2 regions of the Microbacterium sp. NPDC079176 genome follow, and region 2 is predicted to be linked to the other one. Evidence: riboswitches for the same ligand, from Rfam matches in the RefSeq annotation. Region 2 holds a riboswitch; the other holds the start of a gene.
What was found. Region 2 has a riboswitch for thiamine pyrophosphate ahead of AB0P11_RS14325 (ECF transporter S component). Riboswitches for the same ligand answer to the same signal wherever they lie in the genome.

Region 1 (4,519 bases), on a different contig from region 2:
GCGGCGAGCTCGGCGAGGTTGGGCGTCACGACATGAGCGCGCTCGAGGAGCCCGCGGAGTGCGCGCTCGGCATCCTCATCGAGCAGGCGATCACCGCTGGTCGCGACCATGACCGGGTCGAGCACGACGATCGGCGGACGGACGGCGTCGAGCCAGGCGGCGACGGTGGCGATCACCTCCGTGTTCGCCAGCATCCCGATCTTCACCGCGTCGATGACGATGTCGTCCGAGATGGCATCGAGCTGCTGCCGGAGGAACTCGGCAGGAGGCACGTGCACCGCTCGGACTCCCCTGGTGTTCTGCGCCGTGAGCGCCGTGACAGCCGCCATGCCATAGCCCCCGTTCGCGGCGATCGACTTGAGATCGGCCTGGATCCCCGCCCCGCCCGACGGGTCGCTCCCCGCGATGCTGAGCACGCGAGGTGTGCCCGAAGCCCTCCATCGGCTGAGGAATGCCCGGGCCGTCCTCGTCGGATCGACGGCGGCGCAGATGGCGGAGACGACGGCGAGCCCCGCCGCACCCGCATCCCGAAGGCGCTCGATGTCGTCGATTCCCACGCCGCCGATGGCGACGCATGGCAGTGCGGTCCTCGCGGCGAGCGCACCGAAGCCGTCGATTCCCAGGGCCGGCGGGTGATCCGGCTTGGTGGCGGTGGGACGGATCACGCCGACGCCGAGATAGTCGACCGTTCCCGCCGGCAGCGCGGCCACGGCGTCGAGATGCTCCGACGTGTTCGCCGTCAACCCGATGATCGCCTCGGGTCCCAGCCGCTCGCGTGCCCGCAGCACCGATACGTCGCCCTGGCCGAGGTGCACGCCGTCGACCCGCGCTCCCCTGGCGCGAGCGATCAGCGCCGCCTCGACGCGGTCGTTCACCACGAGCAGTGCACGGCCGTCGATCACCCGAGAGAGCTCGATCAACTGATCGGCGGTCTCGGCATCCGTCGCGCCCTTGTCGCGCAGCTGGACGATGCGCACGCCCCCGTCGACGGCGAGTCGCACCGTCTCCGCGACGCCCCGCGCGCCGCAGAGGGTGGGATCCGTGACGAGATAGAGGGAGAGGTCCGCGATCACAGCGCGTGCTCCTGCACACGCGCGGCGACGGCGAGGTCCTCCGGCTGCACGGCGGCGAGCGCGTCGAGCAGTGCGACGGCGAAGCTGCCGGGGCCCGGGGCCCGCGCCGCGGCGCGCTCGGCGGCGATCGTGTACACGAGGCTCGCCGCCGAGACGGCGGTGAGCGGATCCGCAGCGGTCGAGCGCGCCGCACCGAGGAACGCCGCCATGACGGCGCCCAGCGCGCATCCGCCGCCGGTGACACGGGTGAGCAGTTCATGACCGTTCGCGATGCGGAGCAATCGTGCTCCATCCGTCACCAGGTCGACCGGTCCCGACACCGCGACCACCGCGCCGTGCCGCGAAGCGAGTGCGAGTGCCGCTTCGGCCGCGGCATCGGTCGTGTCCGTCGCATCGACGCCGCGCCCCCCAGCGCTGAGCCCCGCGAGGGCGAGGATCTCCGAGGCGTTCCCCCTGATCGCCGTGGGGCGTGCGTCGGCCAGCTCGTGCGCGAGTGCCGTGCGCACCGGCAGCGCGCCGATCGCGACGGGATCCAGCACCCACGGAGTACCTGCGGCGAGGGCTCCTGCCGCGGCTTCACGGCTCGCCGCACGCTGCTCCGGAGTCGGCGTACCGAGGTTGATCAGCACCCCGGAGGCCACCCCGGCGAACATCCCCGCCTCACCGACGATGTCGACCATCGCCGGCGCCGCGCCGAGGGCGAGCAGCACGTTCGCGGTGAAGCCCGTGACGACGCTGTTGGTGATGCAATGGGTCAAGGGTGGGCTGTCGCGCAGCCCTGTCAGGAGCTCAGCCGCCGAGGTGGCCAAGGTCGATTCGGAATCAGGACGCAGACGATCGCTCAACGCGACATCCCTTCGCTAGTACGAACTAGATCAGGTTCGACGGGTCTGTTCTCAGCCGCGGATGCGGCACCCCGTGTCACTGATCGCAGTCTAGCGAGGCCCCGATCAGTCGATCAGCTGCAACAGCGCGAGTTCGTCGGCGCGAGTGAGCCCTGCCCGCCGGTCCCGATCGACGCCGCGCGCCTGCTCGTCATCGACCACGGCGGCGATCGTCTCGTCGAGCGGACGAAGCCGACCTCCTGCCGCGCGGTAGCGGGCGTTCGACCTGGTCATGAATCCGGTCATCTCGCTCGGCAGCCACAGCGGCAGCGACCGCTCCCCCGCCCAATACGCCACACCGTGCTCGACGAGCCAGGCGTCAGATGCCGCGACCGTGTCTCCCCGGTGCCCCGCACGTCTGCGCACGGCGTCGAGGACCTCGCTCAGCCGATGCCGATCGCCGATCGTGTTGATCACGCCGGTGGCCCCCGTGGTGGCGACGAACTCGGACAGGTCGTCGACGTCGATCACCTGCACGTCGCGCTCCTCGACAGGCGGAAGCAGCACCGGGCCGTCCTCGGCACGCAGAAAAGCGGCAGCCCAATACCCGAAACGATCACTCGGGTCGTCCGCCCCGACGATCAATCCCGGGCGCACGATCAGGGTGCGGTCGCCGAGTGCACGGACAGCGTCCTCGGCGGCCACCTTCTGCCGGCCGTACTCGTCGTCTCCCCTCTCAGCCGGCGGATGCAGCGTCGCCGACTCGTCTGCACCGACCGTCTCCTCGTCGGAGTATGCCGACATCGACGAGACGTACGTCCAGCGGCCCGCTCGCTCACCGAGTGCCGCGACCGCAGCGGAGACGTGGGCCGCGTTCGACGAGACGTCGATCACGTGATCCCACTCCCGACCGGACACCGCATCGTAGGCGTCCCTGGCGTCACGATCGGCCAGCACCAGGCTCGCGCCCTCCGGAGACGGTCGTCCTCCGCGCGCCAGGCACATCACCGTCGCCCCGCTCAGGAGCAGCCGTCTGGCGATGCGGCCGGACAGCCAGCCGGTGCCGCCGAGGATCAGAACATCCGTCATGACCCCATGCCACCATCTTCGCCGCGCGAGGGGAAGGGTCTTCCGCTCAGGGCGGATGCCGGTCAGCTCGTGCGAAGATCCGACAGGCCGGACAGTTCCGGGACCATCCACGAGGGATCCGGGCGCCAGTAGCGCCATTCGGCGTCGAACGGCCAGTCACCGTGATGGAAGGACTCGATCGCCGCGTCCGCGTGTCGTTCGATCTGCGCGGCCTGCTCAGAGGTGAGACGTCCCTGCTCGACGGCCGCGATCACCTCGTCCTCGTCCTTGAGGTGCACCTGACCGTCCGCCTGGATCTCCACGTCGAGGATGTGATCCGATGAATACGTGTCGCGGTCGGTGCGCAGATGCGCGTTCTCGAGATTCACGTACCACCCGGCGAACTCCCATTCGGGACCGCTCACATCGCTCCAGAACAGCCACACCGACCACGCCGCACCGGCCGGAGCGATGCGGAGGATGCCGTTGCCCCACCACTCCTCCACGATCCGGGTACGCGGATCGAGCCACCGACGCTCGAGCGGAACGGTCCGGATGCGCTCGCCCGCCGGAGTGCCCTGCCCCTCCTGGAGCGTGCCCGGAGCGAGCCATGCCACCAGACCGCGTTCATCGTCGCGGACCACCCGCATGGGCGTGATGGTCGACGCATCGCCGGGCTGCCAGCCGGGCTTGCGGTAGTGCCAGGAGATCTGGTCGCCGGGTTCGAGGAACGGCGCTTCACCCATCGGTCGGACACCATCGGGAACCGCCGCGGGAGTGCTGTGGGGCAGGATGCTCATCCCGACACGGTACCTCGCAGGTCCACCGCGCTCAGGTCGGCTCGGCGGCGTCGGCAGCATCCCGAGAGCACACGCGCACGCGGACCGCACCGTTCGAGTGCGGTCCGCGTGCGGGTCGGTTCAGGCGGAGCTTCAGTCGCGCAGGGTCGCGTCGAAGCGCTCAGCTGCGACAGCGACACCCGCGAGCTTCGCCTCTGTCGCCTCGGCTGCGGTGAGCGTGCGGTCATCCGCACGGAAGCGCAGCGCGAAGGTGAGACTCTTCTGACCATCCGCGACGCCGTCCCCCCGGTAATCGTCGACGAGGCGGATCGACTCGAGAAGCGCACCGGCGCCCTCGGTGAGCGCAGCGCGCACGTCGCCCGCCGGCACATCAGCGCCGACCACCAGCGACACGTCCTGTGTCGCAGCGGGGAAGGTCGACAGCGAGGGGGCGACCGCACGGTTCCCGCCGAGCGCGATGACCTCGTCGAGGTCGAGCTCGAGCACGGTGGCGCGACCGGGAAGGTCTGCTCCGGCGGCGACCTCGGGGTGGAGTTCGCCGACGTAGCCGATCTCGACGTCGCCGACGGAGAGCACGCCGGTGCGTCCGGGGTGCAGCGCCGCGCGCTGCCCCTGCTCGACATCGAGGTCGACTCCGGCTGCAGCCGCGATGACTCTGGCGGCGTCGAGCGCCTCGGAGAGCCCGTAGGGCTCCGCGGCGCGTCCCGGCTGCTTGGTCACGACGTTGCCCGTGAACAGCGCCGCGACATGGCGG
Region 2 (4,519 bases):
TCGAGCAGGTCGTCGACTCGGGAGGCGATCTCGGCGTCCGGCAGCTTCAGCGCCCGCGGCCCGACCGACAGCTCGTCGCGCACGGTCTTGGCGAGCAGCTGGTGCTCGGGCGTCTGCATGACCGACGCGATGCGCGTGAGCAGGGCGCGCGACGACCAGTGGATGGGATCGGGCTTCTCTCCGGCGGCGAGGGGCGGCAGAGCGGCGACCCGACCTTCTTCGGCCGGGATCAATCCCGCGAGCGTGAGCCCGAGCGTCGATTTGCCTGCGCCGTTCGCGCCGGTGACCCCGAGCACCTCTCCGGCGCGCACATCGACGTCGAACGGACCGGCGACGGCGAGCCCGCGCCTGCGAGACACGGTGAGACCACGGGCCTCCAGCAGCGTCGCTCCCGGCCGCTGCGCCGGTGCGGGCGGGACGGCGGGCGGGTGCCCGGGAACCCAGACACCGGATGCCGCGAGCTCCGCGCCCCGAGCGCCGAGGACCGCGTCCGGGCTGCCGTCGGCGAGCACGACCGTTCCATCCGGCTCGGCGCCGAGCACGATCACCCGGGTCACGAGCGGCAGCCAGATGTCGATGCGATGCTCGATGACCACGAGGGTCGCACTCGTCGCATCGAGGGCGGCGGCCACGGCATCCCGTACGTCCCGCACCCCCTCGGGGTCGAGGTTCGCCGTCGGTTCGTCGAGCAGGATGGCACCCGGTCGCATCGCGAGCACGCCGGCGAGGGCGAGGCGCTGCTTCTGGCCGCCCGACAGCGCGGCCGTGGATCGATCGAGGGCGACGTCGAGCTCTACGGCGTCCAGCGCCGCGCGCACCCGCTGCCAGATCTCGTCTCGGGGTACGCCGAGGTTCTCGCAGCCGAAGGCGACGTCGTCGCCGACCCTCGCGAGGATCGTCTGCGTATCGGGATCCTGCAGGACCATCCCGACCCGTCCCCGGGCATCGGTGGGCGGCACGCCGTCGACGAGCAGCGCACCGTGCGTCTCGCCCTCATCCGCACCGCCGAGCACCCCACCGAACCCCTGGAGCAGCGTCGACTTGCCCGAGCCGGAGGCGCCGAGCAGCAGCACCCGCTCCCCCGGCTCGATGCGCAGGTCGACGTCGCGCACCGCCCAGCGCCGTCGCGTCGCGTACCGCCACCCCCAGCCACGGGCTTCGAGGGTGGCGGGCGTCGTGAGCGAGCTCACACCCGTGCGGTGACCTCGCGGCCGGCGGCGAACCGGCTGAGGGCGCCCGTGGCGGCGAGGCCTCGTGCGATCAACCACGCCCCGAGTCCGGCGATGACCGCGCCCGAGATGGTCGTCGAGACGATGTAGACGCTCGTGAAGAGCGTGTCGGCACCGGCGTACCAGAGGATGCGGTCGTTGATGCCGCAGGCGAGACCCGCACCGGCACCAGCCAGCATCGCGACAGGCAGCCGCCAGACGCCGTACAGGAAGATCAGGAACACCAGCTCTGCGCCGAGGCCCTGTACGAGGCCCGAGACGATCGTGAGCGGGCCCCACGCGTTGCCGACGAGTGCTGAGATGATCGCGGCGACCAGCTCGGTGTACAGAGCGGCACCGGGCTTGCGGATGATCAGGCCGCCGAGCACTCCGGCGATCAGCCAGGGGCCGGCGAGCAGGCCCTGCACACCGGGGAGCAGCGGCGTCAGGATGCTGCTCGGCACCTCGTAGCCGACGTTCCAGAGCAGGAAGATCATCGCGCATGCGACGGCGATGACACTCGCCACGACGATGTCGACGACCCGCCAGCGCCAGAGCTGCGGGCGACCGAGGCCCGTCGACGACTGCGTGGCCGATGCCGATCCCGTGGTGGATCCGGACGTGGATGTACTCATCTGTGACTCCTCCCTGCGCTGGCATGACCCAGATCAGGTTCGACGGTCGAAGCGCGATTCGCTCCCTCTCAGCCCGGCTCGCCGGACTCCCGTGGTTGTACCCACGATCTTACCCAGAGGCGACACCCCTCGTCCTCTCCCGATGCAGCGACACGGATCCCCGCACGAGTTCGGTACCGTGAGGAGGTGACCGCTCCCGATTCCGCCGAGGCCACCGCCTCCGCCGTTCCTGCGGATGACGACGTCTCTGCGATCTTCACCCCTGAGGCGACTCCCCCCGCGCAGTGGGCGGAGGAAGACAGCGGCGGCACTCCCCTGACGTGGGTCGACCCGGTCGACGTGGCCCAGCACCCGGCGACCGACGCGCTCGATGACGCGCCGGCCGTGGAGAGCGGCGGTGCGCTGCTGACCGGAGCGCACCTGCGCCCGGCGATCGCCCGGCCCGGCGTGCTGGTGCCGCTCGGCGTCCTCGTCGGCTTGCTCGGCACCTACGCCGGATCGGCCATGCTGTGGCCGTTGCACGAGGTCGCGCCGACGGTTCAGGCCGTCGAGCTCGCCCCCGTCGCAGCGCCCGCTGCCGCGATCACCTTCCCTGCCCAGGGGAGCGCTGCCGTGGGGATCGGCGGCATCGGCACGACGTCGTCGTCGCTCGACGCTGCCGCGATCGCAAGCGTCACCAAGGTCGTCTCGAGCTTGATGGTGCTCGAGCGGATGCCCCTCGCCGTGGGCGAGCAGGGCCCCGAGTTCTCGTTCACGCGAGCCGACAACCTGGCCTACTGGGACTACCGCCGCTCCGACCAGTCCGCGCTCGACGTGCCCGTGGGCGGCACTCTCACCGAGTTCCAGCTCCTCCAGGGAACGCTGCTCGGATCGGCCAACAACTACATCGACCGGCTCTCCGCGGAGATCTGGGGTTCCCCGTCGTCGTTCACCGCCGCAGCAGCTGTGTGGCTGCGCGACCGTGGTCTCGACGACATCACGATCATCACTCCGTCGGGCTTCGACGACCGCAACCGGGCCACACCCGAGTCGCTCGTCGCGTTGGCCGAGATCGCGATGCAGAACCCCGTCTTCGCCGGCATCGTCGGAACTCCGTCGGTCGATCTTCCGGGTGCGGGCACGGTGGTGAACACGAACGGGATGCTGGCGGACCCCGGCGTCGTCGGCGTCAAGACCGGCACGCTCGGCGACAGCTGGAACCTGTTGACCGCGAAGGTCGTCACCGTCGACGACACGACTGTGCATCTGTACGCGTCGGTTCTCGGTCAGGCCGACGACGCGCAGCGCCTCACGGAGACCCGTTCGCTGTTCACGCAGGTCGAGACGGCGCTGGAGCAGCAGACTCCCGCCGTCGCCGAGGGCACGGTCGTCGGCACCGTCACCACGGCGTGGGGCGCGAGCACCGATGTCGTGACGGATGCGGATGCCGATGTGGTTCTGTGGAACGGCGCCGTCGCCGAGGCCTCGACGGACTTCTCACTCGGCGACAGCCGCGAAGCGGGCGACGAGGTCGGCACGATGACGAGCGTCGGGCCGTTGAACACGGTGACCACGTCGCTGTCGCTCGCCGACGATGTCGATGCCCCGAGCCCGTGGTGGCGGCTGACCCACCCCCTCGAACTCCTCGGCATCACGGCCGACCAGCGCTGACGCGTCGTCCCTCCAGCGAAAGCTCACGGACGCAGAACGCCTCGCCGCCCGGGATCGGGAGGCGAGGCGTTCTGGCGCTTCAGGCGCTCTGGCGCTTCAGGCGCTCTGGCGCTTCAGGCGCTCTGGCGCTTCAGGCGCGTGAGGAGCCTCCGGCATCCGGCCGTTCGACCACTGCCTGCGCGGCCGCTGCCTCGGCAGCGGGAGTCTGCGCCCCCACCGAGACGCCGACCTGTGCCGACGCAGCCGCGTCTTCGGCGTCGCCGCTCATGACGACCGGAGTCGAGCCGGTGAGCGCGTCCTCTGCGTCGATGTCGGTCGCCGCCTGTTCGAACTGCGACTGGTAGAGGCGCCAGTAGGCGCCCTGCGCGGCGATGAGCTCGTCGTGCGTGCCCTTCTCGACGATGTCTCCGTGCTCCATCACGAGGATGAGGTCGGCATCGCGGATGGTCGACAGGCGGTGCGCGATCACGAACGAGGTGCGTCCCTGTCGAAGCGCCGCCATCGCGTGCTGCAGCAGCAGCTCGGTGCGGGTGTCGACCGCCGACGTGGCCTCATCGAGGATCAGGATCGACGGCTGGGCCACGAACGCTCGCGCGATCGTGATCAGCTGACGCTCGCCCGCCGAGACGTTCGACGCGTCTTCGTCGAGCACGGTGTCGTAGCCCTCGGGGAGGGCATGCACGAAGCGATCCACATAGGTCGCCTTCGCCGCTTCGAGAACCTCGTCGTCGGTCGCGGTCGAGCGTCCGTACCGGATGTTCTCGCGGATGCTCCCGGCGAACAGCCACGGGTCCTGCAGGACCATGCCGGTGCGAGAGCGCAGCTGGTCACGCGTGACCTCGGAGATGTCCTGACCGTCGAGCAGGATGCGCCCGCCGTTCAGTTCGTAGAACCGCATGATGAGGTTGACGAGAGTGGTCTTGCCCGCTCCCGTCGGACCGACGATCGCGACCGTCTGACCGGGCTCGACCCGGAACGAGAGGTCGGTGATCAGCGGACGGTCGGGAGTGTACGAGAACGCGACGT

Region 1: linked by a shared signal. The riboswitch ahead of thiM (hydroxyethylthiazole kinase) and the one ahead of AB0P11_RS14325 (ECF transporter S component) in region 2 are both predicted to bind thiamine pyrophosphate.

Annotation. Positions count from the first base shown of each region.
Region 1 is NZ_JBFBLM010000003.1:609,741-614,259, reverse strand. It holds gene thiD (bifunctional hydroxymethylpyrimidine kinase/phosphomethylpyrimidine kinase) at 1-1,073, opposite strand, end outside; gene thiM (hydroxyethylthiazole kinase) at 1,070-1,918, opposite strand; TPP riboswitch at 1,909-2,002, opposite strand; gene AB0P11_RS10405 (NAD-dependent epimerase/dehydratase family protein) at 2,024-2,986, opposite strand; gene AB0P11_RS10400 (DUF402 domain-containing protein) at 3,049-3,765, opposite strand; gene pheT (phenylalanine--tRNA ligase subunit beta) at 3,898-4,519, opposite strand, start outside.
Region 2 is NZ_JBFBLM010000005.1:266,304-270,822, reverse strand. It holds gene AB0P11_RS14330 (ATP-binding cassette domain-containing protein) at 1-1,190, opposite strand, end outside; gene AB0P11_RS14325 (ECF transporter S component) at 1,187-1,843, opposite strand; TPP riboswitch at 1,837-1,946, opposite strand; gene AB0P11_RS14320 (D-alanyl-D-alanine carboxypeptidase) at 2,030-3,493, shown strand; gene AB0P11_RS14315 (ABC transporter ATP-binding protein) at 3,624-4,519, opposite strand, start outside.